Antarctobacter heliothermus: one gene and its partners. The protein of the gene in region 2 interacts with the protein of the main gene of each other region in a pairwise test. Links are inferred from orthologs where the notes say so. Each region holds a gene or a part of one and is shown on either strand. Other genes may lie near its edges. The genes, in order: rlmN, ftsZ and ANTHELSMS3_RS10660.

What was found.
Region 1: the proteins of ftsZ (region 2) and rlmN interact in binary tests that used the Escherichia coli proteins (3 or more experiments, as listed by UniProt). The link is inferred for Antarctobacter heliothermus from one-to-one orthologs.
Region 3: the proteins of ftsZ (region 2) and ANTHELSMS3_RS10660 interact in binary tests that used the Escherichia coli proteins (3 or more experiments, as listed by UniProt). The link is inferred for Antarctobacter heliothermus from one-to-one orthologs.

The regions. Positions count from the first base shown.
Region 1 is NZ_CP022540.1:1,295,846-1,298,974, forward strand. What follows is about bases 61-3,033. They hold rlmN (23S rRNA (adenine(2503)-C(2))-methyltransferase RlmN), read right to left. Parts: upstream 2,153-3,033; coding sequence 968-2,152; downstream 61-967. Other genes in these bases: ANTHELSMS3_RS06080 (heavy metal translocating P-type ATPase), read right to left, coding at 61-887; ANTHELSMS3_RS06090 (invasion associated locus B family protein), read right to left, coding at 2,297-2,824; ANTHELSMS3_RS06095 (asparaginase), read left to right, coding at 2,993-3,033. Outside these bases: more of ANTHELSMS3_RS06080, read right to left, coding at 1-60; more of ANTHELSMS3_RS06095, read left to right, coding at 3,034-3,129.
Region 2 is NZ_CP022540.1:4,427,091-4,430,199, forward strand. Bases 157-3,109 are described here. They hold ftsZ (cell division protein FtsZ), read right to left. Parts: upstream 2,473-3,109; coding sequence 841-2,472; downstream 157-840. Other genes in these bases: lpxC (UDP-3-O-acyl-N-acetylglucosamine deacetylase), read right to left, coding at 157-453; ftsA (cell division protein FtsA), read right to left, coding at 2,860-3,109. In the rest of the region: more of lpxC, read right to left, coding at 1-156. UniProt on the Escherichia coli protein: Essential cell division protein that forms a contractile ring structure (Z ring) at the future cell division site. The regulation of the ring assembly controls the timing and the location of cell division.
Region 3 is NZ_CP022540.1:2,238,727-2,241,743, forward strand. The notes cover bases 59-2,919. They hold ANTHELSMS3_RS10660 (rod shape-determining protein), read right to left. Parts: upstream 2,082-2,919; coding sequence 1,035-2,081; downstream 59-1,034. Other genes in these bases: mreC (rod shape-determining protein MreC), read right to left, coding at 59-924; ANTHELSMS3_RS10665 (hypothetical protein), read right to left, coding at 2,423-2,686; ANTHELSMS3_RS10670 (hypothetical protein), read left to right, coding at 2,869-2,919. Also shown: ANTHELSMS3_RS10650 (rod shape-determining protein MreD), read right to left, coding at 1-2; more of mreC, read right to left, coding at 1-58; more of ANTHELSMS3_RS10670, read left to right, coding at 2,920-3,017. UniProt on the Escherichia coli protein: Forms membrane-associated dynamic filaments that are essential for cell shape determination. Acts by regulating cell wall synthesis and cell elongation, and thus cell shape.

The DNA of each region.
Region 1 (3,129 bases), 3.1 Mb from region 2 along the record:
AGGTTCAGCAGGTGGCGGATGGCCGCGCCAGTGCGACCCTTGGCGCGCGCCTCTAGCCAGCGACCCAGTAGGATCAGTGTGACGATGACGGCTGCGGCCTCGAAATAGACGTCTCGGGCGGTTTCGGGCAGTAGGGTTGGGGCAAAAAGGGCCACTGTCGAATAGCCCCATGCGGCCAGCGTGCCCAATGCAACCAGCGAATTCATATCCGGCGTGCCCTTGGCCAGCAGCGGCAGGCCGATGCGATAGAACCGCCGACCGGGGCCGATCAGGACCAGCGTTGTCAGGACAAATTGCACCAACCACCACCCGGACTGTCCAAGTGCACCGTTGATCCAGTGGTGAAGCGCAGGAACCAGATGCCCGCCCATGACCCCTAGGAACACGGGCAGCGTTAGTGCGGCGGCGATCAGGGTCTGGCGTTTCAGCGCGGTGGCCTCGGTTGCCTGACGTTCAGCGGCATCGGGGGCGCTGTTACCTTCCAGCGGTTGTGCCGGATACCCGGCCTTGGTGACTGTATCAGCAAGGGACTGTGCCGTGACGGTTCCGGTCAACACCTGAACATCGGCGGTTTGCGTGGTGAGGTTCACGCGGGCGGTCAACACTCCGGGCAGGTTGGACAGCGCCGTTTCGACGCGGCCCACGCAAGAGGCACAGCTCATGCCGTCGATGGTCAGGCGAATGTGGGTTTCCGCAGCGGGGTAGCCAGCGGTCTTCAGCGTGTCGCGAAGGTCACTGGCGGGCCGGTCAGTGTCCACTGTCGCCATGCGATTGGCGAGATTGACAGAGGCGCTGGTTACGCCCTCGACCCCGACCAACGCACGTTCAGCCCGTCCGGCGCATCCGCCACAGGTCATCCCAGTTACTTCGAAACGTAAAACAGCCATCTGTGGTGCCTCCTGCGACTGGATATAGGGGTTCCAGTCACGGGAAGGTAAAGGCCCGCGCGCAATTTATTTTCGCCGGATCAGGAGAGGCCGGTTTCCTGCGCGATTTGGGCGCGGGACTTGCGCGCGCGCTCTGTCGCCGATTTCAATTGTCCGCAGGCGGCCATGATGTCCTCGCCGCGCGGGGTGCGGATGGGAGAGGCGTAGCCCGCCTTGTAGATGATGTCGGCGAACTTTTCGATCCGCGACCAGTCGCTGCGCTGGTATGGCGCGCCGGGCCATTCGTTGAAGGGGATCAGGTTGATCTTGGCTGGAATGCCCTTGATCAGGGTGACCAGACGCCGCGCATCGTCGTCCGTGTCATTCACGTCCTTCAGCATCACATACTCAAAGGTGATGCGTTCCGAATTCGACAGGCGCGGGTATTCACGCAGCGTGTTCAGCAGAGTTTCGATGTTCCACCGTTTGTTGATCGGCACCAGCTTGTCGCGGACCTCATCGGTGGTGGCGTGAAAGCTGACCGCAAGTTGACAGCCGATTTCCTCGGCGGCGCGGGCGATTTCCGGCACCACACCTGAGGTGGACAGGGTAATGCGGCGACGCGACAGGGCGATGCCCTCGCCGTCCATGGCGATTTTCATCGCGTCACGAACGCCCTCAAAGTTATATAGCGGCTCTCCCATACCCATCAGGACGATGTTCGACAGAAAACGCGGGCCGTCTACACCGGTGCCGGTGCCCGGTGCGGGCCATTCGTCCAGATCGTCGCGCGCCAACATGATCTGGCCGACGATTTCGCCGGGCGTCAGGTTGCGGACCAGTTTCTGCGTTCCAGTGTGGCAGAAGGAACAGGTCAGCGTGCAGCCCACCTGGCTGGAGATACACAGCGTGCCGCGATCCGCCTCGGGGATATAGACCACCTCGACTTCATGTCCGCCGGCGATACGCACAAGGTACTTGCGCGTGCCATCGGCAGAGACCTGCTTTGACACCACCTCTGGCAAGGCGATCACAAAGTTTTCGGCCAGCATGGCGCGGTACGGCTTTGCCAGATTGGTCATCGATTCAAAGTCGCGTACGCCCCAGTGGTACAACCACTGCCACAGCTGGTTGACCCGCATCTTGATCTGTTTTTCCGGCGTGCCAGCGGTCAACAACGCCTCACGCAACAGCGGGCGGGTCAATCCGATCAGGTTCACGGGCCCCTCCGGCAGCTTGCGGGGGATGGTTACGAGATCCTGAGTGATGGGCGTCGTCGCGGTCATGCGAGGGGCTCCTGTCTGGCGCGAAGCCTGCCGTATACAGGATTCGCGGGCGAATGCCAAAGGGCCGGATGACACGAGGTCATGCGGCCCTTACTGTGTTTGTCGTCATATCATCATCCGATCCGAATTGGGCCGGACGCAGTGTCAGGAACAGCGTTTGTCCGCGTCTTCGATCGCAGCGGTAAAGCCAAGCAAGGAAAAGGTGTCCTTGGTCTCTGTCCCGCGGCTGGACACGGCGGTGACAACGGCATCAGCACCACGTTTCATCGCGGTGATCAGTTTGACGTCGTCCTGCGGGGTCGCGGGCCAGGCCCATTCACCTTCGGTGTACAGTTCAAACTCGGTTTCGCCGATGGCGATGTTGACTGTCGATCCGGGAGCAAAGGGATACCCGCCGGTAAACGCCACCTGGCCTTTTACGCCCGCTTCTGGGCGGTAGAAGACCATCAACAGGATCTCGCCCCGCGTCACGGCAACGACGCGACCGTCCTTGGTGTTCACGCTTTCCTTGTAGGTGGTCACCGCCCAGCATTCGCGCGGGCTGGCCTCTTCAAAGACCGACCAGTCCGTCATGGCGTCCACGCGCGCCGTGCTGCTATCCTGAGCGCCTGCTGCGGAGGCGCTCAGCACCACCGCCAGTGCGCCCAAACCCCGACCAAGACCTGACATCATTCCTGCCGCCTCCAGCGTTCTCTACCTCAAATGTCCCGCACGTTCCGCACGTCCCGAATGCAGGATGCATTACTGGGTTTTTATCTCGACGGCGGGACAATAGCCTGAAAGAACCGAGGCGTAAAAGCCCCAGTGGCAGATATTCGCTCAAGTCTTGGAGGTCATGACATGACAGCGGTTCCGATGGTCGAAATTCATCGCGGCCCAGTGGTCGAAAGCTGGCATTCGGGGCATGCGGTGATCTGCGACGGGACGGGGCAGATTGTCGACTGTTGGGGGGATCCGGGGGCTGTAGTGCTGCCGAG
Region 2 (3,109 bases):
CATCTCCGCCGGAGACAGACGGGCCCACCCCATGTCAGTACGCACTTCGACAGGGGCAAGAATTTCAATCGCACGGATCGGCGTCGCCAGTTGACGCAGGCCACGTGTAAGGATGCCGCGCACAAACGGAACCGACGACCCGTCGAGGATTGGGGCCTCGGGTCCGTCGATCTCGATCAATGCGTTGTGGACACCGCAGCCCGACAGGGCCGCCATGACGTGTTCGACGGTCGACACAGAGGTGCCCGCGCGGTTCACGATCCGGGTACACAGCGGTGAGGCATCAACCGCATCCCACCGCGCAGGAACCATCGTGTCGCCAAGCGCGATGTCGGTGCGTTTGAACCAGATGCCATAGTCGGCACTGGCAGGACGGATCGTCAGGCGCGCAGGCGCGCCGGAATGAAGTCCAACACCAGTAAATGTGATCGGCGAACGAAGAGTGGTTTGCACGAGGCTGCCCCTGAGTTGCACACGTCCCCCCAACCTGGACGCGGCTTTGACATTGGACCTAGCGAAGCCTCACCCTTGCCTCAAATCAAACATTGCAACGGTGTGAAACATCACCCGTGAACAGTCGGCGAAACCCCGCCACACGCCTGAATACATCACCTCAACTTATTGAAATATAATCCCTATTCCGTCGAATCCCACCCTGCATCACGACACCATGAATCCGCCGAAAACCGGTGTTTTTTGCAGAAATGTTGCGCTTTGTGAGCACCTTTGTTCCCCGCTCTGAAACAGAAAAACGCCCCCTGCTTGGGCAGAGGGCGTTCTCACGAGGTCGACTTGGTCAGGCGCTCGGGTCGGGCCCGTCCGCCTTAAGTTCACTCAGGTTCAGTTGGCCTGACGGCGCAGGAAGGCCGGAATTTCGATCCGGTCATCTTCGGCTTCGGGCTCTTGGTCATGGATCGGCGCCGGGCGATGCGCCTGCACCGGAGGCTGCGCGCGGCGGGCCTGTGCCGGAGCGGCTTGTTGCTCGGTGTGGCCGGTCATCCGACCGATCAGAGAATTGACGCTAAAGCGCGAGCGTTCCTCTGCCGGGGCTGCGGGCGCGGGCTGCGGAGCAGCGGCGGCCTGTTGTGCCTCTTCGCGGGTCCGCGCGGCGGCGGCCTTCAGCCGGTCCAGCGTGGCCGGGCTGGGCGTGCCGGGAGCGGGGGCGCGCGGCGCGACAAAGTCCTGCGGGTCCGCCTCGATCGTGTCGGGGGCGGGGCGGAACTCTGCCACATGGGCGCGGTACACCGGCGGCGGCAGGCCGTCGTCGGCGTGCTCTTCCTCGATCACCTCGTCATAGTCACGAGAGATGACCGGATCGGCCTGACCGACCTCATCCATCTGACCGAACAGCGACGGCTCCGGCTCTGCCTCGGCGGCGCGGGCGGCAACCGGTTCCGGTGCGGGCTGCGGCGCGGGGGCCGGAGCAGGAGCCGGGGTTGTGTTTGCCAAAGTGCCCAGCGGCTTGGACAGCGGACGGCGCGGCACCGGCACATCGCCGGTGTTTTCGCGGGCATCAATACCGGTGGCGACAACCGACACACGCATCCGACCTGCCATACCATCGTCCAGCGTGCTGCCGACGATGATGTTCGCCTCGGCGTCCACTTCCTCGCGGATGCGGTTGGCCGCTTCGTCCAGTTCGAACAGCGTCAGGTCGTGTCCGCCGGTGATGTTGATCAACACACCGCGTGCGCCCTTGAGGCTGATTTCGTCCAGCAGCGGGTTGGCAATAGCCTTCTCCGCGGCCTGAACCGCGCGATCTTCGCCCTCGCCCTCGCCGGTGCCCATCATGGCCTTGCCCATCTCGTCCATCACCGCGCGCACGTCGGCAAAGTCGAGGTTGATCAGACCCGGACGGACCATCAGATCCGTCACCCCTTTGACGCCCTGGTACAGCACGTCATCCGCAAGGCTGAACGCCTCGGTAAAGGTGGTCTTTTCGTTCGCAAGGCGGAAAAGGTTCTGGTTCGGGATGATGATAAGCGTATCGACAACCTTTTGCAGGCTTTCGACACCGGCCTCAGCCTGCTTCATCCGCTTGGCGCCCTCAAACTGAAAGGGCTTTGTCACCACGCCAACGGTCAGCACACCCAGTTCACGCGCCGCTTGCGCGATGATCGGGGCCGCCCCTGTCCCGGTGCCCCCGCCCATGCCTGCGGTGATGAAACACATGTGTGCGCCGGCCAGATGGTCAACGATCTGTTCGATGCTTTCCTCGGCCGCCGCAGCACCCACACTGGCGCGCGCCCCGGCACCCAGACCCTCGGTCACTTTCACGCCCAGCTGCACGCGGCTTTGCGACATGCTTTGGGCCAGCGCCTGAGCGTCGGTATTGGCGACGACAAAGTCGACGCCTTCAAGGTTTTTCTCGATCATGTTGTTGACGGCATTGCCGCCCGCGCCGCCCACGCCAAAGACCGTGATCCGGGGTCTCAGCTCGTCCTGTCCGGGCATCGAAAGATTCAGTGCCATGTTGTCGTCCGCCTGTTTTTTATTCCGGTTTCAGGCCTGTGCGCGGCCCGTTCACTTGAATCCTACCGATAGACGCCCGGTCCGTCACGCGAAAAACGCGTGAAAACCACCAGATGTGGCAATTTCGCGGCAAATTTTGGCTGTATTTCGCCAACCCGGCAACATACTGGGGGTTGGGCCTATCAGACCACTAAAACCACGCCACAGACACTCGTGGCGCGCTTTATACCGACTGACATTTTGAGGGAGTCTGCCCGACATCCCGTAGCCCCGCCTCTGTGGACGGATTTGTGTATAACCTAACAGAAGCTTGCCAGCCCGTCAGCCCCGGAAGTGATCCTCAAAACGGATTTTTTCGGGCCTGACGGCCAGCGGTGTCCAGCCCTGTTACCAGTTCTCACGGAACCATTGCATTGCGCGTTTCAGCGACCGCGCCGGCAGCCGATCCACCGGAATTTCAAAGTCCCACCATTCGTCCTGCGGATGCGCTGCGAACAGGCACAGACCCACCGCCGTGGCAAAGCCCGGCCCCGTCGCCGCCTGCGGCAATCCGTGGACGCGCAAGGGGCGGCCAAGGCGCACCTGCTGGCCAAGGATCTTGGTTGCCAATCCATCCAGACCGGGGATCTGTGACGCT
Region 3 (3,017 bases), 2.2 Mb from region 2 along the record:
ATCTCCGCCGTCCCCCGAAACCACGTCAGGTGCTGCTGTGGGCGGGACGCCGGCATCCGGCAATTCCTCGGGCAGAATCAGCGACGAGGGCGAATCGACTCGTCGCGTGCCGTGATCCCGCAAGACGCGCAGAAACTCCAGCCGTTCGTAGTCTGCGGCCAAACGCACGCGCAAACGCCCACCGGGATCTTCGGCCACTTGCCCGATCAGCAGGCCGGGTGGAAACACCTCACCGTCGCCAGTGGTCACGATGCGGTCGCCGGGGCGGACAAGGTCAGGGTTTTCCAGAAAGTCGATGGGTGGGGCGGATGTGTTGTCTCCGGCGATCAGCGCGCGCTGGCCCGAGGGTTGGATTTCTGCCGGAATGCGGCTGGTGGCATCGGTCAGCAGGATCACGCGGCTGGTATTGGCCCCTACGCCGGACACGCGCCCGACAAGGCCGATGCCGTCCATCGTGGCCCAGCCGTCGACGATTCCATCGCGGGAGCCCACGTTGATCAACACAGATTGCCGAAAGGGCGACCCGCTGTCCGCCAGTACCACGGCGGTAATGAAGGTCAGGCGCGGGTCCAGCCGCACGTTGTTCAGATCGCGCAGGCGGGCGTTTTCTTGCTCCAGCTGCAAGGCCGCCTCTTTCCAGGCGGTCATCTTGCGCAGCTCGCGGCGCAGTTCCTCATTCTGTTCGTAGAGGCGCTGATAGCTCTGGAAATCGCGCACAAGCCGGACAGAGGCGGTGACCGGCGCCATCGCCCAGTCCATGCGCGGCACCACCGCATCCACGACCTGCGCACGAAATCGTTCGACGCGCGGGCTGTCGATCCGCCAGAGCAGAAAGATGCCCGCCAGAGACAGCGCTAGAACGACCAGCAGCAACCGCTTGAGCGGGCCGGTGAAATCGTCTTGTGCGTTGCGGTCGCTGGCCAAGGGTCTCTCGCATCGGGGTTGGCGGATGTTACAGAATGCCTTGGATCAAATACAGCGGGAGTTGGGGGGAACGATCTCTCGCCGAGAAATCGCCTTGGCCCGCGGCATTCTTAGCTATCGTAGTCGATCGCGTGGCGGAGTTGCTTTTCGTATTCCAGAGCCTTGCCCGTGCCCAGAGCCACACAATTGAGCGACTCGTCCGCGATGGAAACCGCCAGTCCGGTCTGTTCGCGCAGCGCCAGATCCAGATCGCCCAACAGCGCGCCGCCGCCGGTCAGCATCACGCCCCGGTCAACAATGTCGGCAGCCAGATCCGGCGGGGTCGCCTCCAGCGCGGTCATCACCGCCTCGCAGATCGCCTGCACCGGTTCGGACAGCGCCTCGGCCACTTGGGCTTGGCTGATCTCTGTTTCCTTGGGCACACCGTTCAGCAGGTCGCGTCCGCGGATCTGCATCGAAGAACCGCGCCCGTCGTCGGGCATCCGTGCCGTGCCGATCGACGTCTTGATCCGTTCGGCGGTGGATTCGCCCACCAGCAGGTTTTGCTGACGACGCAGGTAGTTGATGATTGCCTCATCCATGCGGTCACCGCCGACACGCACAGACCGCGCGTAAACGATGTCACCCAGTGACAGCACGGCGACCTCGGTCGTACCACCACCGATGTCGACGACCATGTTGCCGGTCGGGTCGGTGATCGGCATCCCCGCACCAATGGCCGCCGCGATGGGTTCGGCGATCAGACCGGCCTTCCGCGCACCCGCTGACAGAACCGACTGTCGGATTGCGCGTTTTTCGACCGGAGTCGCACCATGCGGAACGCAGACGATGATTTTCGGTTTGGAAAAGGTCGAGCGGCGGTGAACCTTGCGGATGAATTCTTTGATCATCGCCTCGGCGGTGTCGAAATCCGCGATCACGCCTTCGCGCATCGGGCGGATCGCCTCAATGCTGCCGGGCGTCCTGCCAAGCATCAGCTTTGCATCCTCACCGACGGCCAACACCTTCTTGACCCCGTCCTTGATATGGTAGGCGACGACGGACGGCTCAGACAAAACAATTCCCTTGCCCTTGACGTAGACCAGTGTGTTCGCGGTCCCAAGGTCGATGGCCATGTCCGACGAGAACAGGCCAAGGAGTTTATCCATGCCAAACATTTTATTATTGCCCCATTGCCTCATTGGCCCGCGACTCTTCCAGTCCGGGCCAACGCTCTTATAGGCCTGCGCCGGTTGATGCGGAAGGGGGGCGAGCGGCCTAATCAGCGGGGAATCGCCGCATGTCGCCGCAATATCGAGACAAGATCAAGTGTGACCGTGACTTGTACAGGCCCGTGCTCGCGTCAGCACCGCCTACTCTGTCAAAGTCAGTGCGAACTTGGCGTGAAGCGCCCGCGGCATTTCGTTGTCAGATGTCACTGACTGAGGGCGAATACCGCTGAGGTCGTTGGTCTGACAGAAGCGTTCGATGTGGAGGTCCGGCGCGCGGGCCGTGATCATCAGTCAACCTCGTCGAGCCGTGCCTCGAAGACGCCCAAACGATGCGGCCGGGCTCCGTTGTGGTCCGTTTTGACCGAGACGCGGACCTCAGGCCAACGCACACCCTGATAGGTTGCGTGTTCCAGCGAGTTGGACCTGGTGGCATTGAACCCACCAAGCTCAGAGTCTGTACACGACCCCTGGGCGGCATAGTCGGCGCAAAAGGCGCCCACACCGGTAGTCCGGGTCAGTTCGAGAACGACAACGACCCCTGCGAACGACATGAAACACTGCTGTTCACCCTATGCTTGCAACTGCGACGCTCACTAGCGGCATGGGTTCGTCGGCGGCGGGACAAATTCGGCAAACTGGCGGCGGGGCGCGTCGTTCAAAAATGTTTGACAGGTCACTTATCGCAGGCGGAAGATGAGGTCAGGTCATTCTACCAAAAGCTAAAGGAACACCAATGAAACGATTTTTGACATTGATTCTTGCCAGTCTGATTGCCAGTCAGGCCGCCGCCGATTCCTGCTGGGATCACAACGGATCGGTGATGCGTTTACAGGCGCAAGGCAACAGCCGTTGGATCAGCTACGAGACAACGCCGCACAACTG